DNA from 4 places in the Rhizobium sp. NPDC090279 genome. Region 3 is predicted to be linked to each of the others. Evidence: predicted binding sites of a transcription regulator. Region 3 holds the regulator's gene; each other region holds the start of a gene.

Region 1 (7,546 bases), on a different contig from region 3:
TTGCCACCGACCAGCTCGCCACAAATCCCGCCTTCTGGCACCTGACACCCGGCGCGGCATGGCACGGCTTTTCGGGGATGGAACCGGGCTTCGCCATGACCGATCCGAACAAGCTCACCCTGCTCACCCCCGGCTTCGACCGGGCAAGCGGGAAATACACCGAGCACGGCATACCGGCGCCGGTCGTTGCGCAATATCTGCGCGAAAACCGTATCGTCGCGGAGAAGAACGACCTCAATTCGCTGCTGTTCCTTCTCACCCCTGGCGTTGAGGCCAGCAAGGCCGGCACCTTGATCAGCGGGCTTGTCGCCTTCAAAAAGCTCCATGACGACAATGCGCTGCTGGAGGAGGCAATCCCGGAATTCTATCGCCGCCGCCCGGGCCGCTACGCGGGCGTGCGGTTGCGCGACCTCTGCACGGACATGCACAACTTCTTCCGCCAGGCCGATGTCAGCGCGCTTCAGACCAAGCAGTTCTCCGCCGACCACCTACCGCCGATCGCCATGTCGCCGCACGATGCTGCGCGCTGCCTGGTGCGCAACGACGTCGACTATCTGCCGATCGATGCGATTGCCGGCCGTATCGCAACGACGCCATTCGTCGTCTATCCTCCGGGTATCGCGACCATCGTGCCCGGCGAGCGCCTTACGGAACAGGCAAAGCCCATGATCGACTATCTCAAGATGTTCGAAACCTGCTTCAATACCTTCCCCGGCTTCGAGGTGGAGATTCAGGGGCTCTATCGCGAGATCGATACATCCGGCAAAATCCGGCTCTACACTTACGTCGTTGCAGAATAGGCTGGAAATTCGGGTTCGATCATGAAGCAGGATAAAACAATCATCGTTCGCCCGTCACGGGAGAGCGACGTCGATGCGATGCTGGCCATCTATCGTCGCCACATTCACCGCGGCATCGAGGCTGGGGTTGATGATAGCGACACGCCGCAACCGGACGACCTGCGCGAAAGGCGCAAGAATCTGAAGGATCGCCGCTTCCCGCATGTGGTTGCGGTCGAGGGCGAAAAAGTCTTGGGCTATGCCTATGTGGTTTTGTTCCGCAAGCGTCCGGCCTATCGCTACACCGTCAAGCACTCGATCTATGTGCATCACGACCATGTCGGCCAGGGCGTCGGGAGCCTGCTCATGCGCGGGCTGATCGATGCCTGCGCAGCGGCTGGCTTCCGGCAGATGATCGGCTATATCGACGCCGACAACGCCGCATCGCTCGCTTTGCACGAACGCTTCGGCTTCGTTCGCGTCGGTCTGTTGCCGGCGGTTGCCTATCGTTACGGCCGCTGGGCCGATACCGTGATGGTCCAGCGCTCGCTTGGCCCCGGCTCGACGACGCAGCCGCCTCCGCCGCCGCTCTCCACCCGCTGAACCAGCAGAATCGGCGCAGTGATAAAGTGGTCGCAAGCTCTGAGCTGGTCGCTACAAAGAACTATGCCTATCCCGAGCGCCGCATCGGAATGGGCCTGAACCCCGCCACGAAATCAAAGATCTTCGATGAAGACATCTCACAGGGCTTGAGAGTGAGCCTCGCTCCGGAGAGCATGTAGAGATTGAAGCTGACGACGTCGGTCCCGCCAAGCTCTTCACCGTAGAGCCAGATCCGCTTCCCGTCGGCCGACCGCCTGACGGTCACGCCCCAAGGCTGACCTTGAAAGCGGCCCTCCATATAGCCGTCGGGTAGCTGGGAGAGAGCATGTCCGAATGCCGGCAATTCGCCGGGCTGCAACTGTGCCGCGTCATTCGTCATGGCGCCAAGCATTCGTCGCATATACCGCAGCCGTCTTCATCCATCCTCTTCGTCGATCGCATCCTTCGACAGCAGAGACACGCCGTGCAGTCCCGCCCGGATTCCTCATCGCGCTCGGGCGGCAGGATCTCCATATGCAGGTCGGAAAGCGGATCGATTGCGAGTTGGCCCATCTTGAGGCTCCGTGTGGGGGACCGACAACAGATAGGAAGCCTTGAGCGCATCTCAAGGTGGCGTCCGCGCCATGCCTGGCGCAGAGCGATTGCCGGTTCTTTTTGGCACGGCGATAGAGCCGGTTTGATATCGTCATCAGGGATGATATGTTCTGCATTTGTTTCAACCCCGCCAATTGAGGCCCATACTGAACTTGCAGTTTGATGACCGAGACCACAATGAACGATACGAACTCTAATCCAGTCCGAAAGATCATCCACGTGGACATGGATGCGTTCTATGCATCGGTCGAACAACGAGACAATCCCGAGCTGCGCGGCAAGCCGCTTGCGGTCGGCGGGTCGGCAGCGCGCGGCGTGGTGGCCGCTGCAAGCTACGAGGCCCGCGCCTTCGGCGTCCATTCGGCGATGCCTTCGGTCACCGCGAAGCGGAAATGCCCGGATCTGATTTTCGTGCCGCCGCGCTTCGACGTCTACAGGGCCGTCTCACAGCAGATCCGCGAGATCTTCGCCGAATATACCCCGATGATCGAGCCGCTATCGCTGGACGAGGCCTATCTCGACGTCACCCAGAACCTCAAGGGAATGGACATCGCCACCGAGATCGCGCTGGAGATCCGCAGCAGGATCAAGCAGGTCACCGGGCTCAATGCCTCGGCCGGCATTTCCTACAACAAGTTCCTCGCCAAGATGGCGAGCGACCTCAACAAGCCCAACGGCCAGGCTGTCATCACGCCGAAGAACGGGCCGGCGTTCGTCGAAACGCTTCCCGTCAAGAAATTCCATGGCGTCGGGCCGGCGACCGCCGAGCGCATGCACAAATACGGGATCGACACCGGCCTCGATCTGAAATCGAAATCCCTCGCCTTCCTGCAGGAGCATTTTGGAAAGGCCGGCCCCCATTTCTACGGCATCGCCCGCGGCATCGACGAGCGCCAGGTGAAACCCGACCGGGTTCGAAAATCCATTGGCGCGGAGGATACATTCACCGAGGATATCGACGATCTCGAATTGGCGACGGCAGAGCTGCGACCGCTCGCGCAGAAGGTCTGGCGCTACTGCGAAACGGGCGGCATCAGCGCGAGGACGGTGACGGTAAAGATCAAGTACTCGGACTTCACCCAGGCGACACGCAGCAGGACAAGCCCCTTTCCGATGACCAACGCGAGCGACATCCTCGAAGCTGCATCGGCGCTTCTGGCAAGCGCCCACCCGTTCACGCGGCCAATCCGGCTGCTTGGCATCACGCTTTCGTCTCTGACGAATGAAGAAGCGGACGATGGTCAATCGCAGTCCCAGCTCGATTTCGGGATCTGAAGGGGCCGACCTTCCTCCCATCGACCGAGATCGCGACCTAATCTCTTTTCCCGGCGTGACCGAACAGGCGGGCGAGAAAAGCCAGGCCGTTTCCTTAGCCGAAGGTGAAGGCATAGGCTTGCGCGCCGGGGTCAAGGAACTTGATCTCGAACGTATGATCCGAAACCGGACCGCTCGCACGGACCAGCTGATAGAGCCTTTGCCCGGTCACCACGCCATTGCCGTCTGCGTCGGTATCGACGCCGTGGTTGTCGCCAGGCGCCTTGCCATCGACGGTGATCTGGAAGCGTATCGGCTTTCCGTCCGACGATGGTCCAAGCACCAGATGCAGATCGCGGGCGTGGAAGCGGTAATAGAGGCGTGTTTCGGCGCTGTTCGCGGTCGCTTCCTGCGGCCCGACGGTCCAGTTGCCGGCAAGGCCCCATTCGTTGAGTTTCGGCATCGCCGCGACATAATCGTGAGCGGCGTCATTCACCGTGCCGGCATCATCGGCGAAATTCTGCGAGCGCAGATAGCCGACATAGGTTTCCGGCGACTGGACATCCGCCTCGTCGGAGGCTGCCTCGGCGCCCGTCGCCTTCACATTCACGATGTCGCTGGAGACATCGCTCTTGCCGGCTTCGGCCAGGAGCTGCTGGATCACCCTTTCCGACTGATCGTAATCGCCTTCGCCGAAATGATGGTGGCGCACCTGCCCTTGCGCATCGATGAAATAGTGGGCGGGCCAATATTCATTGTCGAAGGCGCGCCAGATCGCATAATTGTTGTCGATCGCGACCGGATAGGTGATGCCGAGATCGGCAATGGCCTTCTTCACATTGTCGACGTTCTTCTCGAAGGCAAATTCCGGTGCGTGCACCCCGATGACGACAAGGCCCTGATCCCTGTACTTCTGCGCCCATGCTTCGACATAGGGAATGGCGCGCAGGCAATTGATGCAGGAATAGGTCCAGAAGTCGACAAGGACGACCTTACCCTTCAGGCCGGCCGCGGTCAGCGGCGGCGAATTCAGCCATTGCACCGCGCCGTCGAGCGAGGGAACCGAGCCTTCGACCGGCAGCTGAGCCACAGCCGGCTTTTGTGTCATGGCCATCGTCATGGAACCGCCGCCGGCTGCTCCATCCGGCTTTGCGCTCATCATCATCTGGTTGGTGGCGCTCATCATCGCACCGCCTTCATTCTTCATGACAACCGATGAGGGCTTATTTGGCTCCTGAGCGTGGAAACGGTCGACCAGGTTCTGCTCGAGCGATGCCGTGCTTGCGAGCGACGCCTGCGTCAGCAGGCCGGTGTCGAGCCCCATGGCAATCGCGACGACCGCGACCAACACGGCAACGCCGACGCCGCGGCGCAGCCATTCGCCGACGCCAAGCGATTGCTTCATCGCCTGATAGACGCGACCTCCGATCAGAAGCGCGAGCGCGAGCGATGTGGCGGCACCCAGCGCATAGGCGAGCAGCAGCAATGTCGTGCCGACGCTCGCCCCCTGCAGCGCGGCTCCCGTCAGGATAAGGCCAAGCACAGGGCCGGCGCAGGGCGCCCAAAGCAGTCCGGTCGCCACGCCCAGCAGCAACGATGCGGCAATCGCCGAGCCGCCGCTGCGGCTTGAACGATCGGCGGACTGTGACAAGCGCGCGCCGAGAGAGACCAGCGGGCGTGTCAGATAGTCGGAAAGCGCAGGAAACAAAAGGATGATGCCGAAGATCGCCAGCAGCACGAGCGCCGCGTAGCGTCCGTATTCGTTGGCCGCAACAGCCCAGCCGCCACCGAAGGCTGCAAGCGTCGCAACGGCAGCAAACGTCGCCGCCATGCCGATCAACATCGGTAGCGTGCTGCGCAGGAAAGGTTGGCCCGCCCGCGCGAAGACGAATGGCAGGACGGGCAGGATGCAGGGGCTGACGATCGTCAGAACGCCGCCGAGATAAGCAAGGATAAACAGAAGCATCATTCGGTCTCTGATCGTTCAGGCTGCAACTGGATGAAATTTCATGGCGACGCCATTCATGCAGTAGCGAAGGCCGGTCGGCTTCGGACCATCGTTGAAGACATGCCCGAGATGGCCGCCGCAGCGAGTACAATGCACTTCGTCGCGCACCATGCCGAAAGACGTGTCGCGCGATGTTGCGACTGCCCCATCGAGCGGCGCCCAGAAGCTTGGCCAACCGGTGCCGCTCTCGAACTTGGTGGTCGAGGAAAATGCATCCTGGTCGCAGCCGGCGCAGGCGAAATTGCCCTTGCCATGCTCATTCAGCAACTCACTGGTATAGGGGCGCTCCGTGCCCTCTTCCCGGAGCACGGCATATTGGTCCGATGTCAGAATCTTCTGCCATTCCTCCTCCGTGTGGGAAACGGGGAAAATCACCGGGGTCTTGGCAGCGGCGGAACCGTAACCCAATCGCAGGCCGATCGCACCGAGGACCGTTGCCAGAAGCACTCGTCGTCTGTTCAGCATCGCACCGTTCTCCTTCAGCGAATACGCGCCGGCTTGCAGAACACCTATCCGCAACCGGTTGTGCAGGCGGCAAGTCCCGCCGCTATGGATTACGGAAGAGGGGGCCATCTTGTTACACACGTGCCGGCGGGAACACTGAAACGTGATCGTCCTTCACTCCGCCGCCAGCGGCTCGGCAATCACGGCAGCGAAGCTCGCAAGGCTTGCCGAGCGCAGCGGCAGATACGGTTTGTCGCTCTCGCGGCAGAGCCGCTTCACCATATCGGCGGCCGAATGGCTGATGCAGTCGACCGGGAAAACGGCCGATGACGCGCGCCCGACCATGGCGGGCAACAAGGAAAGGTTATCCTCAACACCGCCATCGTGAAACAGCAGCTCTATGTTCCGGCTTTCGGCCAGCTTTCGCAGGCGATCGAACAAGTTCGGGCGGCCGCCGACATAAAGCAGCGTGCCATGACCGTCCGAACTCGTGACAGCAGCAGGATCGGCGGCGACGGCAATCGTTGCCTCAAGCAGATCCAGCTCGCGCTTCAAGGCCAGGTTCTCCTCGGCAAAGGCGAACGCTTGCGACTGGGCATCGGCAAGCTTCGTTTCGGACTGCGCAAGGCGCTTCTCATAGGCCTCCGCTCGCTCCTCGGCTGCCTGCAGCTTCTCCGACAGCCTCACTTCCTGTCGCTGATCCGCGCTTGCAGGGAAGGTTTCTCCGGCAAACGCCTGCGCGCGCCTCAAACCTGCCTCAAGCTCTTCAATGCGCTTTTGCAAGAGGATATTGTCTTCAGCTGCCGCCTGGAGGCGCGCTTCCTGGCGAGCGATCTTTTCGTCTCTCGCCTCGACGTCCAATTGCAGCCGGCGCAGACGCGCCAGATCAAGTCGGCTGGAGCTGCCGACGAGGTGCGACAGCATATGCACTTCGCCAAAGATATCGTTCATCAGCGGGCGACCGCTGGCCGGGTGGCTCATGACAGCCCAATAGGCTCCCGATATATCGCCGTCATCGACGGCCCTGTCCCATTGTGCCTTGATCTCGACCGGCGTCGAAAGCTTTGAAAACTGCTTGAGAATGCGCTCGTGGCGACGGTCCAGCGCCTTGTTCAGAAGCTTGGCCGCAATATCGCGCTGGCCGGCGGCCCGCACACCACGACTATGCAAAGCATGGTCGGTCGCCGTCTTCGTGTCGATATCGCCCACCTTCGCCAGCACCTGCCGCAACTCCGTCGTCGTCAAGCATGTGCCGACGATGGAGCAATGGAACATCGGCGCCAGTTCCCAAGTCTTCAGACGCTGGGTCCTGACGGAGATTGTGGAAGCAGCCGACCGTTCGTCGGGGTGCTGTTCGACGATCGGAAGCGCAAAGGGCCGTTTGTGATTGAGGAGAACCGACATGTCCGCACTAGCGTTATATTTCTTCGAATATTACGCTAGTGCTTCTTTCGCCATCAGGCAAGCCCGGCCATCCCGACCGGGGCCGTTAGGGCCAGAGCCGTTCCTTCAACCAGCCGGCCTTTTCCCGCCGGTATCGCAAGCGTTGGTGACGGCGCTCGGCGTCGCCCTGCCAGAACTCGACCTCATGCGGCATGACGATGAAAAGCGCCCAGCCCGGTGCGACGAGATCGGGCTCTTCCTGCAATCGCCTATGCTGCAGGGCCAATTCGTCGTGCAGTTCCTGCGACGAGCCAAGCACCTCGCTCTGCCGCCCCGTCAGCGCGACCGCCTTGGCGCCGGTTGCGCGCGCACGAAAATCGGCATAGCGCTCATGGGCCTCGGCCTGAAACGCCATGCCGCGCAGCCGCACCTGCCGCCCGAGCTGCGGCCAATAGAAGGTCAGCGAAACGGAGGGGTTGGC
Region 2 (7,546 bases), on a different contig from region 3:
GCTCCGGCATGCGAAACAGCCGCAGCGGCCGTTCGCCGCGGAAGAAGCCATGGCCGGCATCTTCTCTGCCGGTCCGCCGCTTTAAAGCGAGAAGTGCCATCGCCGGCATCGGCCGCACGGCCCGTTCGGGGATATGGCTCTGCCTGAGCTCGAAACCCTGCAGGCAATCCGGCCCCAGCCGCGCGGCCACCCGGTCGACAAAGGCTGAAAGCGAGCCATCCTGGCGGTCGTCTCCGACGAAATCGCCTTGTGTCGCATCGAAAGGCGCATGCTGAAGGACATTGAGGCGGACGATCTCGAAACCGTAACCGACATCGAGATCGTCATGAATGGCGGTGAAGCGCTCGTTAAACAGGCTGGCGATCCGGCTCGGCTCCCGCAGCGGCTGCGATGCGCCGGCGGTGATGCGGAAGACCGCGCCGTCCACCCTGAAGAGCAGGAGCTCGAAGGAACGGCCGCCGATGCCGCGTGCCTCCAGCCCCGGCTTCAGCGTTTCGCCAAGCTGGCGGGCAAGCTGGAGAATATCCTCTTCCGCCTGCACCGGCTCGGCCAGCCGGCGCTCGGCCGACAGTTGCGCGACCGGACGGCGCGGCGAGATCGGCTCCTCGACGAGGCCGATGGCCTGATCGAGCCGCAGAAGCAATTGCGCGCCGAAGCGGCGGGCAAGCGGCGCGCGCGGCGCAGCCAGAAGGTCGCCCACTTGTTTCAGGCCCATCTTCTGTAACGCCGCAACGGTCTCTTCGCCGAGCCTCAAGGAGGAGACCGGCAACGGTGCCAGGGCTTCCTCCATGGCCTCCGGAGGAACGATACGGCTTTCCTCAAAACGGGCAACCGCCCAGGACAGGCCGGGCGCGGAGGAAATGGCGCCGCGCACGTCGAACCCCAGCCGGGAAATCCGGACCAGTATGTCCTCGAGCAGCGTCTCTTCGCCGCCGAAGAGATGGGCGCAGCCGGTAATATCGAGAAACAGGCCATCCTTGCCGTCGATCGCCACCAGCGGCGTATAGCGGTCGCACCAGTCGGCGATCGCTTCCAGAAGCTTGCGATCCGCTGCCGGGTCCTCCTCGACGACATCGAGATCGGGGCAGATCGCCTTTGCCTCGGCCACGCCCTGACCCTGCTTCAGGCCGATCATCTCGGCCCGTTCGTTGAGAGCGGTCAGCCGCATGGCATTGTTGAGCTTGCCGGCGCAAGCGAGCGGCGGCGCTTCAAGCCTGCCTGTCGAGCGCCAGGACAGGCCCCAGCGTTTGCGCGCGATACGGTCGGTCGGCAGATGCGGAAAGGTCAGCGCCAGAATGCGCTGCGTGTTCGCCGGGAAAGGCAGGGCGTTCAGCGTCGGGGGCAGGGGCAAAGCGGCGGTCATGGGCATTCCACTCCAGGGTTATGGAAAGGGGCGCCGGGTTTCGGCTCTTTTCCAAGGTCAGACGAAAGGCCGGGTGACCGATGCTGCCGCCAAGCACCGATCCGTCCGGCAGGGGCCGCGCCTGCGCCGGCGCGGGTTCGACGGAAAAGCGGAAGAGGGCGCTGCTCGCTTCCTCCTCGCCTCCCTGTCGCAACAGAAACAAGGGCCGTCCCGCCGCCTTGGCCCTCAGCGCCAGCCGCCGGCTTTCGGTCAGGCCGAAACGCGTGGGATTGCCGCGCACTTCCAGAATGACGACGGCAAAGGTCGCGCTGGCAAGCGCCGCCTCCGCCACCCAGAGCGCATCGTCCAGCCTGCGCGGCGATGCCTGCAGGAAAGCCGCAGGCTCCAGCCCGAAATCGCTGATGCCGATGGCATAGGGCAGGCCCGCCTCCATCGTCGCGACCGTATCGCCAATCCACAGGACCGGAGATGTCGCTGCGTCCGTATCCGACGCTTGCGCATGCAGCCGCGCGGCAAGCGCAAGGGCAAAGCCGCTCGCCACCCCGGCATCGCGCAGGCCGAGCGAGCGGATCTCCGTCAGCCCATCGAGCGGCAGACCGCCTTGCAACGCGGCGTCGAGATCGTCGACGCCGATCGGAAGGAGCGGCTGCGCAAGCATCGGCTGGATAGGCGTGAGCTGGGCAGGCATGGGCTTCGCAATGCCTGCCGACCTCATGGCCGACTTATCCGCCAGCATCTCATACGCTGCCGCGGCCAGAGCCGGGATCGGCCTGCCTTCCAGTCGGGCAATGGTTTCACGCAGGGCAAAAAGCGTTTCCCGCGCCACGGCGGTCTCAGCCATGACGTTAGCTCCAGATCGATAATGTTCCTGTTATGTTCTTATGGATTCCAGAGCTTGGAAAAAGAGTCAACACCAATTTATAAGAAAATATTCCTTTGCGTAGAGCCGGGTGATCTTAGGTCCATCCGACCTGAGATCCGAATCCGCTCTGGAATCAAATAGGTAGAGCACGATGTCGTCCGAAAACCGCTCAAACACTTTTCGTCATCATGCTCTAATCTACTCTCGTAAAAGCAGCGCAAAGTCTCTATATGACCAGCCAAGGAAGGAATATTCATGGCTCGCGTCGACCAGAGCGAGGATTGGCGGGACCGCCACTCGCCCTCCATCAGCACATTCGAATCTCTGGCAATGGAGGCCTACAGCCACCTGCCGGACGAATTTCGCTCGCTCACCGGCAACCTCGTCATTCTCATCGAGGATTTCCCGGATGACGAGGTGTTCGAGGATATGGCGCTGGAAACACCCTTCGACCTGCTCGGCCTGTTCGAAGGGCGCGGGATTTCAGAGCGTTTCACCGCCCAGACCGGGGATATGCCCAACAAGATCCGCCTCTATCGCCGACCGATCATCGATTACTGGGCTGAGAACGACGAAACCCTCGGCGACATCATCACCCATGTCCTGATCCACGAGATCGGCCACCATTTCGGCCTGAGCGACGAGGACATGGAGCGCATCGAGGCGAGCGCCGAAGAAGCGACGGATCGCTGATACCGGCTCCGACTGCAAAGCGGCCGGGGTGAAGAACTTCAGTCGTCGCTTACTGCTCGGAAAGCTTCATGTCCGGATCATAATCCTTGCCCACCACTTCCTTGACGACGGCCTGGCCGCACTGCATCTGGCCGGTCGCGGCATTGAAGGCATAGGTCGGCGAGCCCGACAGCTCCCAGCCCTTGTTCAGCGCAGCACTCACCTTGTGGCAGAAGGAAGCGTCGTCGGGGCCGGTGAGAAAGCGGTAGAGTTTCATCAAGGCATCTTTCTTGCTTGGCCAGACAATTTGACCATCAGACGTCGGTGCGAGGCGTTGCGGCAGCACCCGAAGAGCGCTGCTCGATCAGGCGAGCTTTATGGACGAGTCTCTCCGCCTGGACAAGGTGCAGCCGCTCCACCATCCGCCCGTCAAGGTTCACGACATTGAGAGCGTCGGCACCCGGCTCGGCGAAGGCTGCGATGATGGCCTCCGCCTCGGCAATGGCTGTTACATCCGGGCCGAAATGCCGGTTGGCCGCTTCGATCTGGTTCGGATGGATCAGCATCTTGCCGCAAAAGCCCATGGCGATACCCTGACCGCATTCGGCATCGAGCGCTGCCGCATCCTTGAAATCGTTAAAGACGCTGTCGATGGCCTCGAGCCCGTAGGCGCTGACAGCCAGCACCACCTGCATCAGCCAGGGCACGAGATAGGGGCGGCCGGGCTGCGGCAGGACGCCCGTTTCCTTCCTGAGATCGTTGAGGCCGACGACGAAGCAATCGAGCCGGCTGCCCGTCGTGCGCCCCGCCTCGGCGATCGCAGCCGCGTTCAGAATGCCGCGCGGCGTCTCGATCATCGCCCAGATGCGCAGGCTTTCCGGCGCATCGGCTTCCGCAAGCCAATCGCCAACCATCATGACATCCTGCGGCTCGTCCACTTTGGGCAGCAGCACCGCATCCGGTTCCAGTTCCGCGACCAGCGCCAGGTCGTCGGCGCCGAAATTGGAGGAAAGCGCATTGATGCGGATGATCCGCTCCTTGCCCGGCAGCGGCGAGGCCGCGAAGAAGGCCCGCAAATTCTCCCGCGCCTCGGCCTTTTTCTCCGGCGAAACGGAATCCTCAAGATCGAAGATGACAGCATCGCAATCGAGGCTGAGGAGCTTTTCGAGAGCGCGACGGTTGACGGCGGGAACGCTCAAGACCGAACGACGCAGACGGGCGGGGCGGGAAGGGGAAAATTCGTTCATTGTGCCGTTTTGCCGCGCTTTCAATCGCCAGGCAAGTCAACAAAAAGCCATGCTCCTCTTGCAGAGGGAAAAGAAGAGGGCCACATTGCTGAGAGTAGAGAGGTCTCGACCATGCAGAATATCCGTTCCCTGTTCATTGCGCTTGCCGGTATCACCGTGTTTGCAGCCATGGCGTTGTTTACCGTTTCGATCACGCTTGCCGTGGGCGGTATCCTCACCGTGCTCATGGCAGCCCGCGCGATTTCGCTGCGCATGAAGCCGGCGCCGGTCCGTGCCAAGGCGAAGACGAACGGCCAGCGCGAAATGCGCATCTGGAACGACGGTCGCGGCACCATCATCGATCTCTGAGATTGAAGGCAGGACAGGGGCGGCCCGTTATTGCCGGCCGCCATACCCGTTTGCGTAACCCAGGCCTTGCCCTGAAAGGCAAGGGCGACCAAGACGCCGCGTTTTAGGGCATATCCAAGATTCTCCTTCATTTCGGGCCGGATTTGCTCTATTGGCAGGATAATTCGTGCTTAGACGAGAATGAAGGCAGGACCCCATGGACAAGTTCGTGAAGTTGACTGGCGTCGCAGCGCCACTCCCGGTCGTCAATGTCGATACCGACATGATCATCCCGAAGGATTATCTGAAGACCATCAAGCGCACCGGCCTCGGCAAGGGGCTCTTCGCTGAAGCCCGCTACAACGAAGACGGCACGCCGAACGAAGATTTCGTGCTGAACAAGCCCGCTTATCAGAACGCCAAGATCCTCGTCGCCGGCGACAATTTCGGCTGCGGCTCCTCGCGCGAACATGCTCCCTGGGCGCTGCTCGACTTCGGTATCCGCTGCGTCATATCCACAAGCTTCGCCGACATCTTCTACAACAACTGCTTCAAGAACGGCATTCTGCCGATCAAGGTCAGCCAGGAAGATCTCGACAAGCTGATGGACGATGCCTCGCGCGGCTCCAACGCCATTCTGACGGTCGATCTGGAAAATCTCGAAATCACCGGTCCGGATGGCGGCTCGCTGAAGTTCGAGCTCGATGAATTCAAGCGTCATTGCCTGCTGAACGGCCTCGACGATATCGGCCTGACGCTGGAAAAATCTTCCGCGATCGACACTTTCGAAAAGACGAACGCCGCATCGCGCCCCTGGGCCGCCTGATCGGTTTTACCCTATTTTTGCGTTTCGAAGCCGGGCCTTACAGCCCGGCTTTTTTCATGCGGACATAAGCGAATCCCTCTCCCCGCAAGCGGGGAGAGGGGACCACTCCGCAGTTACGGCACCCCAGGAGCGAAGAACGCAAATCTCGGAAAGCTGATCAGACAGCATCTTTCCCCTCCGCTGTAATATGATCGACAAGAAGGGGGTCCATATAGGCCTGCCGAGACCTTCGGGCCTCTCCTCCCGTCCTAATTCCTCTCCACACACTGGAGCTTCTCCATGACCTCCCTTCCTATTGTCGGCGCCGCCATGACGCTTGACGACGTCGAAACCCATCGCAACTGGCTGCTCGAAAAGCCGCGCGATCTGGAGCTGCAGAGCTTCGTCGAAGCCGAAGTCCTGAACGGCGACTGGCAGCCGCTCGCCGAGCGCGCCCGCAAGCTGCTCGACGGCCATCAGGGCCGGCTCGGCATCCACGGCCCGTTCTGGGGCTTCGTCATCGCCTCGCAGGACCCGGATATCCGCGCCGTGGTTTCCAAGCGCCTGCTGCAGGCACTCGACGTCTGCGCCAATATCGGCGCCACGCAGATGGTCATCCATAGCCCCTATACGTCGTGGTCCTACAACAACCTCGACAACAACAAGGGCGAGCGCGAAAAGATCATCGAATACACGCATCTGACGCTGAAGGACGCCGTCAAGCGCGCAGAAGACATCGGGCTGACCATGGTCATCGAGAATATCGAGGACAAGGACCCCCATATCCGCGTCGGGCTCGCCGACAGCTTCAATTCGTCTGCTGTCGCGGTGTCGATCGACACCGGTCATGCCCATTACGCCCATGGCTATACCGGCGCACCGCCAGTCGACTACTACGTCCACGCCGCCGGCAACCGCCTGCAGCATGTCCACCTGCAGGATGCCGACGGCTATGCCGACCGCCACTGGAGCCTCGGCGAAGGCAACATCCACTGGCGCGCCGTCTTTGCCGCCCTTGCCAAGCTCAACAGCAATCCGCGTCTGATCATCGAGATCAAGGACAAGTCGAAGATCCCGGCATCGGCAGCCTACCTCGCTTCGCTCGGGCTGGCTGAGTAAACAGACTCACTACCCGCCCTCGTGGTTCGAGACGGCCCTTCGGGCCTCCTCACCATGAGGGCTAATCCCCTCATCAGACTTTCAACTCATCTCGCCCTCAATCCGGAGTTTGCCCAAGGGTGAGGTTGCTGAAGGAGAATTTGTCGGGGGATTGGGATATGCCCCATGATGACGCCGTGCCGCCTCCGCCCTCATGGTGAGGTGCGAAGCCCGAAGGGCGTAGCCTCGAACCACGAGGGTCGGCCCCTAAATCCCGGTCATTTTCGCGCAGGCCCCCGCCGGGATAATGCCGGCAGCGCTTCATAGTCCAGCGCGATCAGCGCTTCTTTTTTCCGGCGTGACCAGCCCTTGATCTGCCGTTCACGTGCGATCGCATCAATGATGCGGTCATAGACTTCATGGAACACCAATTCGACTGGTCGCCGCTTGATCGTGTAGCCATCATAAACACCCGCATTATGTTCCCACACGCGGGCTTCGATCCCTTGTTTGGTAAGACCCGTGTAATAGGAACCGTCGCTGCAACGCAGAATGTAGACAGTGACTTCCATGACAAGGCCTTCGGTTCAAGGTAGCTCAATTTCTACCACTGGATGCATAGAGCGATCAATTCTTTTCCCTTACCCACCCTCGTCCTTCGAGGTTGCGCACCTCAGGATGAGGGTGGAACTGACTCTGGCGAACGTAAAAGATCAGCTCTCATGGTGAGGAGGCCCATAGGGCCGTCTCGAACCACGAGGGCGGGCGATTGCCGCAAAAGCCCGAAAACCGTACCGTTTAGCCCCCTTCCTCGCTTGAAAAGCCGCATTTGCGGGTCTAAAAACCCCGCAACTTTTTCTTTTGCGGAGGCTTTCCCATGACAGTGCGCAATCTCTTCCTCCTGCCGGGCGACGGCATCGGCCCCGAGGCCATGGGCGAAGTTCGCAAGATCATCGCCTATATGAACGAGGCCAAGAACGCCGGCTTCGTCACCGACGAAGGCCTTGTCGGCGGCAGCGCCTATGATGCGCATGGCGCGGCGATCTCCGATGCCGATATGGCAAAGGCAATGGCGGCCGACGCCGTGCTCTTCGGCGCCGTCGGTGGTCCGAAGTGGGATGCGGTCCCTTACGAAGTTCGCCCGGAAGCCGGTCTGCTGCGCCTGCGCAAGG
Region 3 (7,546 bases):
GGGCGCCAGGAACTGCCCCTTCTTGACGTTGATGACACGGCCTGTCTTGGCGGCGGCGACCAGAAGATCGGTCTGGCGCGACAGGAAGGCCGGGATCTGCAGGATATCGACCGTCTTGGCGACGATGGCGCACTGCTCTTCCGTGTGGATATCGGTCAGGACCGGAAAGCCGTATTCCTTCTTCAGGTCGGCAAAAATCTCCAAGCCCTTTTCTATTCCAAGACCGCGGCCGGCGGTTAGCGAGGTGCGGTTCGCCTTATCATAGGAGGACTTATAGACAAGACCGATGCCGAGCTTGCCGCAAAGCTCCTTCAGGACACCGGCAACCATGAAGGCATGGTCGCGGCTTTCCATTGCGCAGGGGCCGGCAATCAACGACAGCTTGGCGGTGTTGGAAAACAGAACCTTGGAGGCTCCTTCGCCGACGGTCACTTCGGAATTCGTGCTCATGCTATCTCCTCGAAGGCGAACATCGCGCCCGCTCCGGGCGCCAGCCTTGCCAATAGACGATTGTTCTTACGCGTGTAGGTGACGCCGTTAGCAGCGAAATGCGACGATGTCACGGAAAGATCGCGCGTTTTGAAAAGGATTGCGCGCGCCCTGAGCCCCGGATCGTCGCCGCGAACCGGCAAATCATAGAATGCCTCCATTCCTTCCGGCGTCAAAATCTCCAGATCGACATTGGCGGCCCTGATCGTCAGGCCGAAGGAATGCTCCATGATCCGAGGGCCGCCGACAACCTCTTCGAAGAAGCTGCGATATGCCGCCGGCTTCGGCGCACCAAGCGCCACCTGCGCGATGCCGGTTACGCCGTTTTCGTGACGCTCGAGCACGCTGCGGTCGGCCGGCAGGGCATTGATGCGCTGGCAGCAGAAGGCGAGAAAATCCGGCGCACGCAGATCGACCGCAAAGGCGAGACGAAAACCGGCCATGGTTTCAGTTCCGTCCGGCATCTTCATCGGGCGGGAGAAATCCAGCATTTGCCCCGCCGAAATCGCCGCCGCTCTGAAACGCTCGTCATCCGCAACGGCATCGTCTGTGCCGAACACCACGGCCGAAAAGCCATCCTGCCCGACCCGAAAGCGGTAAGCCTGATCGCGAGCGACGAAGACATTGCCATCCACGATGCTTTCCTCGCATCGCTCCAGAGACGCCACGCCCAAAGGTTCCAGATAGGTTTTGTCGGCAAGGAAGACGCAGGCGTTTTCCGTGCCGAAGGGATGGCGCGCATCCGGAGCCACCGTAAAGCCGAGCTTGCCGAGGCGCTCGCGCGCCAAAGCGATGTTGACGGTCGGCAGTACGAGATGATCCAGCGGATGCGGGGATGAAGCCATGGTTCCTCCTGTTTGCCTTCAAAAGCAGATTTGCGCCCATCCCTCGCGCAATTCAAGATGGAAGTACCATACTCCAAGGCTGGCGAACTGGACGGAGTACAATCTCGCAAACGTGATGACTGATTCTCCAGCGCGGTCGGCTTATGCCATGTCACATCGCATCGATCCACGTCTTCGCAACACCGGCTGGCCTACAGAACGTTGAAAACGGATCGGGCAGCATTTCGCATATTTTTCCTTATGTTAGTGCAGATATAGCGCCTTGTTGCTCTCAGCCCGTCCATTCGCAGGCGGTAATTATTTAACTGGCCCAACAAGGCTTTACCGAAATTTAAGTACTTGCGGAACACATATGGAACATATAGTGTCCGTTCTGGATTTGTTTCACCGTTTTTCTTGATTCTGGGGTTCCAAGACGATGTTGACGCGCAAGCAGCAGGAACTGCTTCTCTTCATTCACGAACGCATGAAGGAGTCCGGTGTTCCGCCATCTTTCGACGAGATGAAGGACGCACTGGATCTGGCATCCAAATCCGGCATTCACCGTTTGATCACGGCGCTGGAGGAGCGAGGCTTCATTCGCCGACTGCCGAACCGGGCCAGAGCGCTCGAAGTCATCAAGCTGCCGGATGCCTATAATCCCAGCTTGCAGCCACGCCGCGGCTTTTCGCCGAGCGTCATCGAGGGCAGTCTCGGCAAGCCGCAGCCTGTCGCTCCACCCGCTCCGCCGAAAGTCGCGAATGACGATCATAACGGCTCAGCCTCCGTGCCCGTCATGGGCCGCATCGCCGCCGGCGTTCCGATTTCCGCCATCCAGAACAATACGCACGATATTACCGTCCCCGCCGACATGCTCGGCTCCGGTGAACACTATGCGCTTGAGGTTCGCGGAGACTCGATGATCGACGCAGGCATTTTCGATGGTGATACGGTCATCATCCGCAATTCGACGACGGCCAATCCCGGCGATATCGTCGTAGCGCTCGTCGACGACGAAGAGGCAACGTTGAAGCGCTTCCGTCGCAAGGGCGCCTCGATCGCGCTGGAAGCAGCCAACCCGGCCTATGAGACCCGCATCTTTGGACCGGATCGCGTCAAGGTCCAGGGTAAACTCGTCGGCCTTATTCGGCGCTATCACTGACCGGTGACGCCGGCACGATTAGCGCGTCGAATTTGTCGGTGCGCCAGTCATAAGTTCGATGTCTGGTCCATGGTCGCTGCGGATCTTGGAATGCCGCGGAAACGACGGGCTCTTCGGCACTGAGCGCCATTTCGATCGATCCCGTTCGCCGCAATGTGGCGCCGGTAATAAGTGTCGCGCCGGAGCGGCACCGATCCAATCGTAGTCGGATCGGCGTCACGACAATATTTGCGGTATCGCAGGCGGACGGCAGATAGGCCGCATTCTCTACGGTCGCCAATATGGCGCCATTGTCGAGCATCGCCATGCACCATGCGCCTTTCTGGCAGACGAAACTTCCCTGCATTGTCCGGTCGAGCGCCTCTTCCATGGCCTTGCGGACCGCATTTTGCTCTTCGCCGCTTAATCGCCTACGGCGATCAGCCTTGCTGATCTGCGGGAGCCGGCTATCGTTGGCAAGCATGGTCGGCGGCTGATGTTCCGCTGCAGCCAGGGCCTTTTGCCATTGTTCGAAAATGAAGGCCTGCGGCCTCTCGCGATTGGTAACAAGTATATCGTCCTGCCGCAGCGCCACCAGGACGCCATCCTCGGAAATCATCAGATCGGGCTTCGGCACACCGGTCCCGAATGCCGCCACGCCAACGGACGCGAGCAGCAATAGCAGGCCGAGATGGCGAAGCCGCGTTCGCAATATGCTCATGACCAGGAAGCCGACGATGAATGTCGGCATCAGCCAGGCGGGCTGACGACCGAAGGTGATGTCACCTCCCCAGCCGGCTACTGTTCTTGCAATCACTATGACGAGTTCCAGTCCCTCTCCTGTGACCTTCCAAAAGGGTGCATCGAGACCGAGAGGCATAAGCAGCATCGCCGCCATGCCGAAGGGCATGACGACGAAGGAGACCACCGGCATGGCCGCAAGATTGGCGGCAAGGCCATATGTCGCCAATCGGTGAAAATGCTCGATGGAGAAGATAGCGGTCGACGCGCCGCCGATGAAAGAAGTCGACAACACGCCACCGAAGAAACGGGAGACAAAAAGCAGCGGACTTACCAGACGGGCGCGCGACAGGATATTTTCGCGATGCCGCCGCCGCTTCCATAGCGAATAGCCAGACACCAGCGCCAACGTTGCGGCATAGGACATCTGAAAACTCGGGCCGAGCACCTGCGACGGCGATAGAACGAGAATGACGATAGCGGATAACGCAACATTGCGCAGGCTGAGCGATGGCCGATCGAAAAGCACGGCGACCAGCATGATCGCCATCATGATGAAAGCCCGCTCAGCGGAGACGCCGAAGCCGGAGATGAGATAGTACGCCGTCACCGTGACAAGTGCGCCGAAGGCCGCGAATTTCTTTGTCGGCCAAGCCTGCACGACGCCAGGAAACAGGCTGAACAGATAGCGCAGGCCGACATAGAAGATGCCGGCCGACAGCGCCATGTTCAGGCCCGAAATCGCAATGATATGGGTCAGGCCGGCAATTCTCAGGGCCTCGGTCGTATCCTTGGAGATCGCCCGTCTCTCATCGGTGACAAGCGCGGCGGCAAAGGCGCCGGTATCGCCCGGCAGGGTTTGCCTGATCCTGTCGCCGATGCTGTTGCGCAGGCCGGCAAGCCAGATATCGGCCCTGTCGATCGGCGAGTCCGCAGCATTATCACCGGCCGGCGACAATAGTTTCGGCGTTCCATAGGCAAAGCCATTCGCGCCGATGCCGTTGAAATAGGAACTGAAGGCGAAATCGTTGAGGCCGGGCAAGGCTGGTCCCGCCGGAGGCGTCAGACGCGCCCTGCCCTGGACACGATCGCCGAGTTCAAACGGCTCCGCCTGCTTGCGCACGAAGATCGTCACCCGCTCCGGCGAGCGGCGGATGGTCGGCTTTTCCGTTGCCTCGACGCGGACGACATAGCGCCAGCGTCCATTGTCATAGGATTCCCGTCGCTCGACCTGACCAGTCACGGTCGTCGTCACGGCGGAATCGAGCATGATAGTGGAGGCCCTCCAGCTTTCGCATTGTGCCAGCGCCATGCCCAGACAAAGAAGCATGCCGGCGAAAAGCGAATGGCGAAGCAGCCTGCCCGCTTCCCGCCTGAGCAGATAAGCACCAGTAAGGACCAGCAGGCCTGCAAGAATGGCCTGCGGCGGCGGATCGCTGCCAGCCTTGAACCAGAAGATCGCGCCGAGGCCCATGTAGATCGGCGCGAGCAGGATGGCGCGGCCATGGGCCGCCTCCTCTTCGATCAGTGTGAGAGTACCGGCACGAATGCGGCTCAGTATCCGCAACAGCCGCGATGTCAGACGGGCCTGCTCCTGCGTCCGTTCCCGTTGTCCTGCTTCGGCACGGAGAACAATCGTGGCAACAACAGGGCGAGGCTGCAGGGGCGCAGCAACGCCCCGGCCACTCTCCTGTTGCTCAGATGCCTCCAAATTAGGCACGCGCTGCCGCCCCCACGCAAAACTACAGCTTTCGCGCGATTTTTGCCGTCACCACACAATGAATTCAATCGAAATCGGCATGAGCGGAGCTAAATTGGGCCGGTTTCGCCGCGTAGCACAATCGATGACGCTTCTGCAGTGCCCTAAAGTTGATACTGCATTGCACAATTCAGCGTTAGGATAACTTGGCATTAGGCTCTGGATCATATAGCTAGTCGGTAGTCGCTTAACCTTTTGGCGCTTTTTATGGCGTCAATCCCGCCAAATCTTGGAGGATCAGCATGACGGAACAAAGCGCGAAACTAACTTGGGGTGAAAAGACGGTGGACTTGCCGGTCAAGACCGGAACCATCGGCCCAAGTGTCATTGATATTGGTGCCCTTTATAAGAACACCTCCACTTTCACTTACGATCCTGGCTTCACCTCCACCGCGTCGTGCGAGTCCAGCATCACCTATATTGATGGCGACGAAGGCGTTCTGCTGCATCGCGGCTATCCGATCGATCAGCTGGCCGAACACGGCGATTTCCTCGAGGTATGCTACCTCCTTCTCTACGGCGAACTGCCGACGGCAGCGCAGAAGAAGGACTTCGATCATCGTGTGACCCATCACACGATGGTGCACGAGCAGATGTCGCGCTTTTTCACCGGCTTCCGCCGCGACGCGCATCCGATGGCCGTCATGTGCGGCTGCGTCGGTGCTCTCTCGGCCTTCTATCACGACTCGACCGACATCACCGATCCGCACCAGCGCATGGTTGCAAGCCTGCGCATGATCGCCAAGATGCCGACGCTCGCCGCCATGGCCTACAAGTACCATATCGGCCAGCCCTTCGTTTATCCGAAGAACGACCTCGACTATGCGTCGAACTTCCTGCGCATGTGCTTTGCTGTTCCCTGCGAAGAGTATGTGGTCAATCCGGTGCTTGCGCGCGCCATGGACCGCATCTTCATCCTGCATGCCGACCACGAGCAGAATGCCTCGACCTCGACAGTCCGCCTTGCAGGCTCTTCGGGCGCCAATCCGTTTGCCTGTATCGCCGCAGGCATTGCCTGCCTCTGGGGCCCGGCTCATGGCGGCGCCAACGAAGCCGCGCTGAACATGCTCAGCGAAATCGGCTCCGTCGACCGCATTCCGGAATATATCGCCCGTGCGAAGGACAAGAACGACCCGTTCCGCCTGATGGGCTTTGGCCACCGCGTCTACAAGAACTACGACCCGCGTGCCAAAATCATGCAGAAGACGGCGCACGAAGTTCTCGGTGAACTCGGCATCAAGGACGATCCGCTGCTCGATATCGCGATCGAGCTGGAGCGCATCGCACTCACCGATGAATATTTCATCGAAAAGAAGCTCTACCCGAACGTCGACTTCTATTCCGGCATCACGCTGAAGGCTCTCGGCTTCCCCACGACCATGTTCACCGTGCTGTTCGCTCTTGCCCGCACCGTCGGCTGGATCGCACAGTGGAACGAAATGATCGAAGACCCGCATCAGCGCATCGGTCGTCCGCGCCAGCTCTACACCGGAGCGCCGCTGCGCGAATACGTGCCTGTTTCCAAGCGCTAAGCTTTGGAGTTGAAACAAAAAACCGGTCAGAGATGACCGGTTTTTTTATTGGATACGACCGCCAGAATGATCGCCGCCGCCTTGTCGCCTGGCGGCTCCTCGGTCTGCATGCGCTGCCAGACCAGATCGTAGCCCGCAAGCATTGCTCGGCGTTCGGGACTGTCGCTTGACAGGCGCTCCATATAACGGGCGAGCAGTCCCGGCCGTAAAACATCGTTGATGAGCTCGGGCAGCACGGCGTAGTCGGCAATCAGGTTCGGCAGGGCCGCCGTCCAGACCTTGATACGCGACATCACGAATCTCGCCAGCCACTCCGTCTTGTAGGTCGAAACCACAGGAACGCCGGCAAGACCCAATTCCAGGATTACCGTACCTGACGCGGCCATGGCGGCATCCGCCCGCGCGAAGGCTTGCCATTTTGCGTCCTGACCAATGAGAATCTCCGGCTTGGCACTCCAGCTCTCGATCAGCGAGCGCACGAGCGCCTCCTGCTTTGGCACGGTCGGCAGCAGGTAGCGAACATTATCATTTCGCCGGCTCAGTTCTTCGGTAGCCCGCTCAAAAACCGGTAGGAGTTGCCGGATCTCCGATGCGCGTGATCCGGGCAGAAGCAGGATCGTTTTCTGCGCATCAGGGCCAGCCAGGCCGCGCAGGGTACGCTGGCGACGCGTCTCCAGCAGATCGGCATCGACCGTCAGGCGATGGCCGACATAAGTGGTAGCCGGACCATCCAGGCGCTCCATGGCGGCAGGTTCGAAGGGGAGGACAGCCAGCACATGGTCGACATAGGCAAGCATCTTCTGCGCACGATATTCCTTCCACGCCCAGACGCTGGGACAGACGTAATTGACGATCGGCAGATCGGGCAGAGCCTTGCGCACCCGCTTCGCCACGCGATGGGTGAAATCAGGGCTGTCGATGATCAGGAGCACGTCCGGCTTTGCGGCGATGATCGCATCCGCCGTCTGCCTGATGCGCGCAAGCAATTTCGGCAGCCGTTTGATGACTTGAATGAAGCCCATGATCGAAAGTTCGGAATAATCGAAGAGCGAGCGCAGAC
Region 4 (7,546 bases), on a different contig from region 3:
GCCGAATGGGCGGCGACGCGCAAAGCGTTGTTGATCCCCGCTTGCGGCTGCGGGCATTGGCAAGGCTGCGCATCGCCGACGCTTCCGTCATGCCGTCGATCACATCGGGCAACACCAATTCGCCAACCATCATGATCGCCGAAAAAGCCGCTGAAATGATCCTTGCCGACAACAGATGAGGGTCTATTGATGGACGGGAGCAAGGACGGGAGTTTTACATGAATACTGTGGAAGAGGTCATCATCGAACGGCGTGGATCGGCTGGGATCGTCAGACTGAACCGCCCGAAGGCGCTGAACAGCCTGACGCTGCCGATGGTGCGGGTCATCGCGTCGGCGCTGGAAGAGTTTGCCGCGGATGCGGCGATTGCGAGCGTCATCGCCATGGGCGAGGGGGAGCGCGGCTTTTGTGCCGGCGGCGATATCCGCCTGTTGCATCAGAGCGGCAAGGAAGGGTCCGATCAAGCGGAAACCTTCTGGCGCGAGGAGTTCCTGCTCAACCATGCGATCTCGCGCTACCCCAAGCCCTATGTCGTGCTGATGGACGGCATCACCATGGGCGGTGGCGTCGGCCTCTCGGCGCATGGCAGCCATCGCGTCGTGACCGAACGCACGCGCCTTGCCATGCCCGAGACCGGCATCGGCTATTTCCCCGATGTCGGCGCCACCTGGCAGCTGCCGCGCGCGCCGGGCGAAGCCGGCACCTGGATGGGGCTGACCGGCCTTACGATCGCCGCCGCCGATGCGATCCATGCCGGCTTTGCCGATCACTGCGTGGCATCCTCGACATTGCCTGCTCTGATCGACGCGATTGCGGCGTTGCCCGCCGCGGTCTCTGCCGCGGATGTGCATGCGCTGATCGAAACGATGGCCATGGATGCCGGCGCGAGCCGTCTTGCGGCAAACCGCGATGTGATCGACCGCGCGTTTGCAGGCGATACGGTCGAAGGCATCCTGCAGGCCCTGGCGGTTGAGCCGGGAGAATTTGCTGGCGAAGCCGCGAGCGTCATCGCCAGCCGCTCGCCGACCAGCCTGAAGCTGACATTGCGGCTGCTGCGGGCCGGGCGGGTGAGCGCCAATCTCGCCGAATGCCTCAATCGTGAACTCGGCGCCTGCAAGGGCATATTGTATAATCACGATTTCTACGAAGGCGTGCGCGCTGCCGTCATCGACAAGGATCGCAATCCGAAATGGTCGCCGGCGAGCCTTGCCGAGGTGACGACGGCCGATCTCGACCGCTTCTTCGTGCCGGCGCAGCCGCCGCTTTTTGCAAATTAAAGCGGTTGAGTTCATCACGAAGTTTCTGAACCGCTCGGCATTTTTCCTGGAATTGCTTCAACGGATCATGGGAGGAAAACATCATGACACGGATCGCATTCATCGGCCTCGGCAATATGGGAGGCCCGATGGCCGCCAATCTCGTGAAGGCCGGTCATGCAGTCACCGGTTTCGACCTCTCGCATGATGTGTTGAAGGCAGCGGAAGCGTCGGGCGTGAAGCCCGCCAACGTGCTGACCGAGGCCTTGGCCGATGCGGAAGTGGTGGTGACCATGCTGCCGAAGGGCCAGCATGTCCTGACGGTCTGGACCGACGTGCTGCGGTCCGTGCCCAAGGGAACCCTGGTGATCGACAGCTCCACCATTGATGTTGACAGCGCCCGCAAGGCGCATGCGATGGCAGGCGATGCCAGCTGCCTCTCTCTCGATGCGCCGGTCTCTGGCGGTACGGGTGGGGCGTCGGCGGGAACGTTGACCTTCATGGCCGGCGGCTCGACCGAGAGTTTTGCGGCGGCAAGGCCGCTGCTTGAGGTGATGGGCAAGAAGATCGTCCATTGCGGCGATGCCGGCGCCGGCCAGGCCGCGAAGATCTGCAACAACATGATCCTCGGCATCTCCATGATCGGCGTCTGCGAGGCCTTCGTGCTCGGCGAAAAGCTCGGCCTCTCGCACCAGGCCCTGTTCGATGTCGCCTCGACTTCGTCGGGCCAGTGCTGGTCGATCAATACCTATTGCCCCGTGCCCGGCCCCGTGCCGACCTCGCCCGCCAACAACGACTACAAGCCCGGCTTCGCTGCTGCCCTGATGCTCAAGGATCTGCGCCTGTCGCAGGAAGCTGCATTATCGAGCGGCGCGTCGACGCCTCTGGGGGCGGAAGCAGCGCAGCTCTATGCGCTCTTCGAAAAGCTCGGCAATGGCGGCCGCGATTTTTCGGCGATTATCGAGATGTTTCGCGAAGCGAATTGAATGTTTCTGGAAAGTTGGCCGGGTGCAAGGCTGCCCCTCACCCCGGCCCTCTCCCCGCTCGCGGGGAGAGGGGGATTTGTGCCCCAAACAGCTTTCAGTGACTGAGCGGCCGGTGGTTCCGCACGGTCGTCCCCTCTCCCCGCGAGCGGGGAGAGGGTTAGGGTGAGGGGCTCTTCCGATAGCCGCGGCCCAACAATCAAACCCTTAACTCACCGCCACATGCCGCGCATCCGCGCACCAACATCGACTCGCACTTCTCGCGCCCGAATGGCGGCTGCGCTTTCGGCCCGCACCTGCGGCCAGCCGCAGACCTCGAAGAACTGCAGCAGCGTTGCAGGAATAAAGCGTGTGCGCGAGGCGAAGACATGCTTGTCGCCCTGCGCATGCTGGCCATGGACGAAGAAGCGCTGCGGGGTGACGAGATCGAGATTGTCCTTCGCCCGTGTCATCGCGACATAGAGCAGCCGCCGTTCCTCTTCGATTTCGGCTGAAGATCCGACGGCGAGATCGGCGGGAATGCAGCCGTCGACGGCGTTGAGGATGAAGACTTTCGTCCATTCCTGGCCCTTGGCGGAATGGATAGTCGAAAGGATCAGATAGTCCTCGTCGAGCAGCGGCACGCCGGCCTGATCGCTTGTCGCGTCAGGCGGGTCGAGCGTCAGTTCGGTGAGGAAGCGCTCGCGCGAGCCGTAACCGGCGGCGATCTGTTCGAGCTGGATGAGATCCGCTTGGCGCGTCGCGGCATCTTCATGCGCCCTCTCCAGATGCGGCTCGTACCATTGACGAACCAGGCCGATTTCAGCCGGCCATCCGGCCTTGCCGCTTTTCACCTCTCGCATCGTCTCGACGAAGGCGGTCCAGTCGTCTCCCGTGCGCGGTGGCGGCGGCAGTTCCGTGAGTGCCGTGATAGGGCTTGCCTCTTCGCCGATCTGGTCCAGCACGCGCTGCGCGGTGGAGGGGCCGACGCCGGGCAGGAGCTGCATCAGGCGAAAGCCTGCCACGCGGTCGCGCGGGTTCTGGGCAAAGCGCAACGCCGCTAGCATATCCTTGACATGGGCGCTGTCGAGAAATTTCAGCCCGCCGAATTTGACGAAGGGGATGTTGCGGCGGGTGAGTTCCACTTCCAGCGGGCCGCTATGGCTTGAGGTACGGAAGAGGACGGCTTGCTGCTTGAGCCTCGCACCGCCCTCGCGATTTTCCAGCACCTGATCGGCGATGTAGCGCGCCTGATCGGCTTCGTCACGCACCGTCACCAGCCGCGGGCGCTCCGTGCTCTGGCGTTCGGTGCGCAGGTTTTTGGTAAAGCGCTCCGAGGCGAGATCGATCACGGCGTTGGCTGCCGCAAGGATCGGCTGCGTCGAGCGATAATTGCGGTCGAGCGTGACGATATCGGCAGTGGGCGCGAAGGCCTTCGGGAAGTCGAGAATGTTGCGCACGGTGGCGGCACGGAAGGAATAGATCGACTGCGCGTCGTCGCCGACGACGGTCAATCCCCGGCCATCCGGCTTCAGGGCGAGCAGGATGGAGGATTGCAGCCGGTTGGTGTCCTGATATTCGTCGACGAGCACATGGTCGAAGCGGCTGCCGATATCCTCGGCGATCAGCGGCTCCTGCAGCATATGCGCCCAGTAGAGCAGCAGATCGTCGTAATCGAGCACGTTCTGCACCTGCTTCGCTTCGACATAACAGGCGAATAGATCGCGCAGCTGCTGCTCCCACATGGCGCACCACGGAAAGAAGTCCCGCAACACGCCGTCGAGCGGCGCTTCCGCATTGACGGAGCGTGAATAGATGGCAAGGCATGTCGCCTTGGTCGGGAAGCGGTTCTCTGTCTTGGAAAAGCCGAGATCGTGGCGCGCGAGGTTTATCAGATCGGCGCTGTCCTCCCGGTCATGGATGGTGAAGGCCGGGTCGATGCCGATCTGCTCGGCATAATCCCGCAGCAGGCGCGCGCCGATACCGTGGAATGTGCCGCTCCAGGCAAGCGCGTCGGCGGTGATGTCGGCTTTGGCACCCAGCACCTCGCGGCAGATACGCTCGACGCGGCGGCCCATTTCGGCCGCGGCCCGGCGCGAAAAGGTCATCAGCAGGATGCGGCGCGGATCGGCACCCCTGACGATCAGATGCGCCACGCGATGGGCAAGCGTATTCGTCTTGCCGGAACCGGCCCCGGCGATGACAAGTAGCGGCCCGGCGATATGACCGTTGCCGTCGGTCGTGCCGTGCTCCACTGCCAGCCGTTGCTCCGGGTTCAGCTTTTCCAGATAGGCGGCGGTCATCAACTCTCCTGGATGCCTTAGGCAGGGGACATGGCGCGCGATGCGCAGCGAATCGCGGTCGCGAAACCATATGGGCGTTCTATGGATGTTCCGAATCGCCAAAGCCTGTCAAGATTGACGCGATCGGCACGTAGATGTGAGGTTTCGCGTAAAAATCTTATCCGGATTCCGCTAGCTCCGGCTCGAAAAGGACTTTCTTCGTGCTTATCTATAGTTTTGGCGCGGCAATTTGAGTTTTTGGGGTTTCGCAGTGCGTAGAGTGAAGGTTTCAGAACATGAACGAAACGATCGCCACTGGCCTGCGTCTGCCTAGCGGACTGGTGGCTCTGCAGGACGGGCGCCTTGCGCTTGTCGAAATGGATGCTGGCCGCCGCTATCTGAAGCTCTATGATGCAGGCGGCGTATCCCGGGAGGTTTGCCGGATCGGCGGCACTCCGAGCGGGATTGCGATCGACGGTGATGGATGTTTCTGGGTGGCCGGCGGCCCGGAAGATTCTCTCGTCAAGCTTTCGCCCCAGGGGCGGGTCCTGCAAGTGATAGAGGGCAGTGCGGATGGCCCGTTTCTCCATCCGAATGCTCTCGCCTTCGGGCCTGATGGCCTGCTCTACATGACCGATTCCGGCTTCCGCCTCGCCGATCTGCTGGAAGGCGGTCATATCCAACCCGATTTCTTCAAGGCGGCCTATAATGGCTGCGTCTATCAGATCGATCCGGCAGAGGGCCGGGTCATTCGCGTTCTGGCTGCCGGTCTGCTCCTTGCGGGGGGCATCGCCTTCGATGCCGATGGGCTGCTTTACTACAGCGAGACCCTGAGCGGAAAAATCTATCGGCAGATCGTCGGCGGACGGCAGGAAATGTTTGCGCTATCGATGACCTCGCCTGCCGTAAACACCCTGCGCGGGCCGTCCGGCCTGGCTTTCGACCGTAGCGGCATGCTCTATTGCGCCATGTATGGCCTTGGTGAAATCTGCCTGATCGATACGGATGGCAAGATGGCCGGCCATATCCGCACCAACGGCGCACGGCCCGGAAACATAGCCTTTACCATCGATGGCAAGCATTTGCTGGTCAGCGAGCAGGAAAACGGTGTTGTCGAGAAGATAACGGCGCCGCGCCCGGGGCTGCCGCTGCATATGCCGACCATTTCATAAGGCGGCCCCATTTCTCCGGGTAGTTGGCGGACATGCCCGGAGGCCGGGCATGTCCCTTTTCAATCAAATTGTCGCCTATTCCGCAGCGGGGATCTGCTTGTTGTCCTTGTTCGGCTTGCCGTCTGCCGATGCCGCATCGTTGGCGGCGGGCTTGGCATGGCGACGGCGCCAGTCGCCGAGGAAGAGCAGGATCGGCGCTGCGATGAAGATCGACGAGGCGCCGGCGACAAGTATGCCGAACACCATCGGGATCGCGAAGCTGGAGACGGCGCTGCCGCCCCAGATCGCCATCGGCACCAGCGCCAGGAAGGCGGTGGCGTTGGTATAGAGGCTTCGCGCCAGGGTCTCGTTGATCGACCTGTCGATGATCTCGCGCAGCGGCATCGACTTGTAGAGCCGCATGTTTTCACGCATGCGGTCATAGACCACGACCTTGTCGTTCACCGAATATCCCACGAGCGTCAGGATCGCGGCGATGGCCGTCAGGTTGAAATCGAGGCCGGTAATCGCGAAGAAGCCGATCGCCTTGGTGACGTCGAGCACCAGCGTAACGATGGCGCCGACCGCGAACGGCCATTCGAAGCGATACCAGATGTAGAACAGCATCGCCAGGCTGGCGATCACGACCGACAGGATGCCGGCCCAGGCAAGCTCGCCCGAGACCTTCGGACCGATGACATCGGTGCCTTCGATCGTCGCACTTGGATCGATCTTGACGATTTCCGCCTTGAGCTTGGTCACCGCGGCCGTCTGCGCCTCTTCGCCGCCGTCCTGGCGCTGGGCGCGGACAAGGAGGCTGTTGTTGTCGCCGAAGGACTGCAGTGCGATTTCGCCGAGGCCGAGCGTGTTCAAGCCCTCGCGGAACGTCGCCAAATCGGCCGCGTCCTTGGTCTTGACCGTCATCTGAATGCCGCCGCGGAAATCGACGCCGTAGTTGAGGCCCGGATGGACGAACAGGACCACCGAGGCGAGCGACAGGATCGCCGAGACGGTGATGCCAAAGAAGCGGGCCTTCATGAACTGGATGTGCTTGTCATAGGGGCTGAAGGGGATCAGCGGCCTGATATTGAGCACCTTCAGCTTGCGGCGACGGGTGATGGCGATCATCACGACGCGCACGAAGGCGACGGAGGTGAACATCGAGATAATGAGGCCGAGACCCATGGTGACGGCAAAGCCGCGAACCGGGCCGGAGCCGAAGTAGAACAGGATGGCGGCCGCGATCAGGGCCGTCATGTTGCCGTCGATAATCGTCGAATAAGCCTTCCTGAAGCCGTTATCGATGGCGGCGAAGGCGCCGCGGCCCTTGCGGGTTTCTTCGCGGATACGCTCGTTGATGAGAACGTTGGCATCAACCGCAAGGCCGATACCCAGGACGACACCGGCGATGCCGGGCAGCGTCAGCGTGGCGCCGACCAGCGTCAGGGCCGAGAAGGTCAGGATCGTGTGGATGAGCAGTGCAACATTCGCGAGAATGCCCCAGGTGCCATAGAGCACGAAGATGAAGGCGGCAACCAGGACGAAGCCGACCAGGCCGCTATAGATGCCCTTCTGGATCGCATCTGCGCCGAGGTCAGCGCCGACGGTGCGTTCTTCGATGACGGTCAGCTTCGCGGGCAGGGCGCCGGCGCGCAGCAGGGCTGCAAGCGTCGTGGCACTGTCCGCGGTGAAGTTGCCGGAAATCTGGCCGGAACCGCCGGTGATCGGCTCGCGGATATTCGGCGCGCTCAGCACCTTGTTGTCGAGAACGATGGCGAAGGGCTTGCCGACGTTCTCACGGGTGATTTCCGCAAAGCGGTTGGCGCCGGCGCTGTCGAAGCGGAAGGTGACGAGCGGCTCGTGCGTGTTCGGGTCGAAGCTGACGCGGGCATCGG

Evidence for each region. Region 3 encodes LexA, which represses DNA repair genes until DNA is damaged. Its sites were predicted from a motif close to TGTTCNNNNTGTGTTCNG; they were not measured.
Region 1: the regulator LexA is predicted to act here: its motif matches at 2,083-2,100, upstream of dinB (DNA polymerase IV).
Region 2: the regulator LexA is predicted to act here: its motif matches at 2,227-2,244, upstream of ACIQWP_RS25710 (ImuA family protein).
Region 4: the regulator LexA is predicted to act here: its motif matches at 4,597-4,614, upstream of ACIQWP_RS10365 (ATP-dependent helicase).

The regions. Positions count from the first base shown of each region.
Region 1 is NZ_JBIVYI010000008.1:29,521-37,066, reverse strand. It holds gene ACIQWP_RS20245 (Orn/Lys/Arg decarboxylase N-terminal domain-containing protein) at 1-800, shown strand, start outside; gene ACIQWP_RS20240 (GNAT family N-acetyltransferase) at 822-1,382, shown strand; gene ACIQWP_RS20235 (hypothetical protein) at 1,450-1,761, opposite strand; gene dinB (DNA polymerase IV) at 2,154-3,251, shown strand; gene ACIQWP_RS20225 (cytochrome c biogenesis protein DipZ) at 3,346-5,196, opposite strand; gene msrB (peptide-methionine (R)-S-oxide reductase MsrB) at 5,215-5,703, opposite strand; gene ACIQWP_RS20215 (DUF2325 domain-containing protein) at 5,857-7,086, opposite strand; gene ACIQWP_RS20210 (pyridoxal 5'-phosphate synthase) at 7,172-7,546, opposite strand, start outside.
Region 2 is NZ_JBIVYI010000011.1:92,947-100,492, forward strand. It holds gene ACIQWP_RS25705 (Y-family DNA polymerase) at 1-1,168, opposite strand, end outside; gene ACIQWP_RS25710 (ImuA family protein) at 1,209-2,204, opposite strand; gene ACIQWP_RS25715 (metallopeptidase family protein) at 2,481-2,918, shown strand; gene ACIQWP_RS25720 (DUF1737 domain-containing protein) at 2,968-3,174, opposite strand; gene ACIQWP_RS25725 (HpcH/HpaI aldolase/citrate lyase family protein) at 3,212-4,144, opposite strand; gene ACIQWP_RS25730 (hypothetical protein) at 4,256-4,492, shown strand; gene leuD (3-isopropylmalate dehydratase small subunit) at 4,689-5,297, shown strand; gene ACIQWP_RS25740 (sugar phosphate isomerase/epimerase family protein) at 5,577-6,395, shown strand; gene ACIQWP_RS25745 (GIY-YIG nuclease family protein) at 6,653-6,946, opposite strand; gene leuB (3-isopropylmalate dehydrogenase) at 7,252-7,546, shown strand, end outside.
Region 3 is NZ_JBIVYI010000009.1:184,367-191,912, reverse strand. It holds gene kdsA (3-deoxy-8-phosphooctulonate synthase) at 1-450, opposite strand, end outside; gene ACIQWP_RS22940 (VOC family protein) at 447-1,334, opposite strand; gene lexA (transcriptional repressor LexA) at 1,753-2,475, shown strand; gene ACIQWP_RS22930 (ComEC/Rec2 family competence protein) at 2,456-4,906, opposite strand; gene gltA (citrate synthase) at 5,197-6,486, shown strand; gene lpxB (lipid-A-disaccharide synthase) at 6,513-7,546, opposite strand, start outside.
Region 4 is NZ_JBIVYI010000003.1:483,974-491,519, forward strand. It holds gene ACIQWP_RS10350 (GMC family oxidoreductase) at 1-179, shown strand, start outside; gene ACIQWP_RS10355 (enoyl-CoA hydratase/isomerase family protein) at 219-1,277, shown strand; gene mmsB (3-hydroxyisobutyrate dehydrogenase) at 1,361-2,242, shown strand; gene ACIQWP_RS10365 (ATP-dependent helicase) at 2,452-4,521, opposite strand; gene ACIQWP_RS10370 (SMP-30/gluconolactonase/LRE family protein) at 4,797-5,672, shown strand; gene secD (protein translocase subunit SecD) at 5,748-7,546, opposite strand, start outside.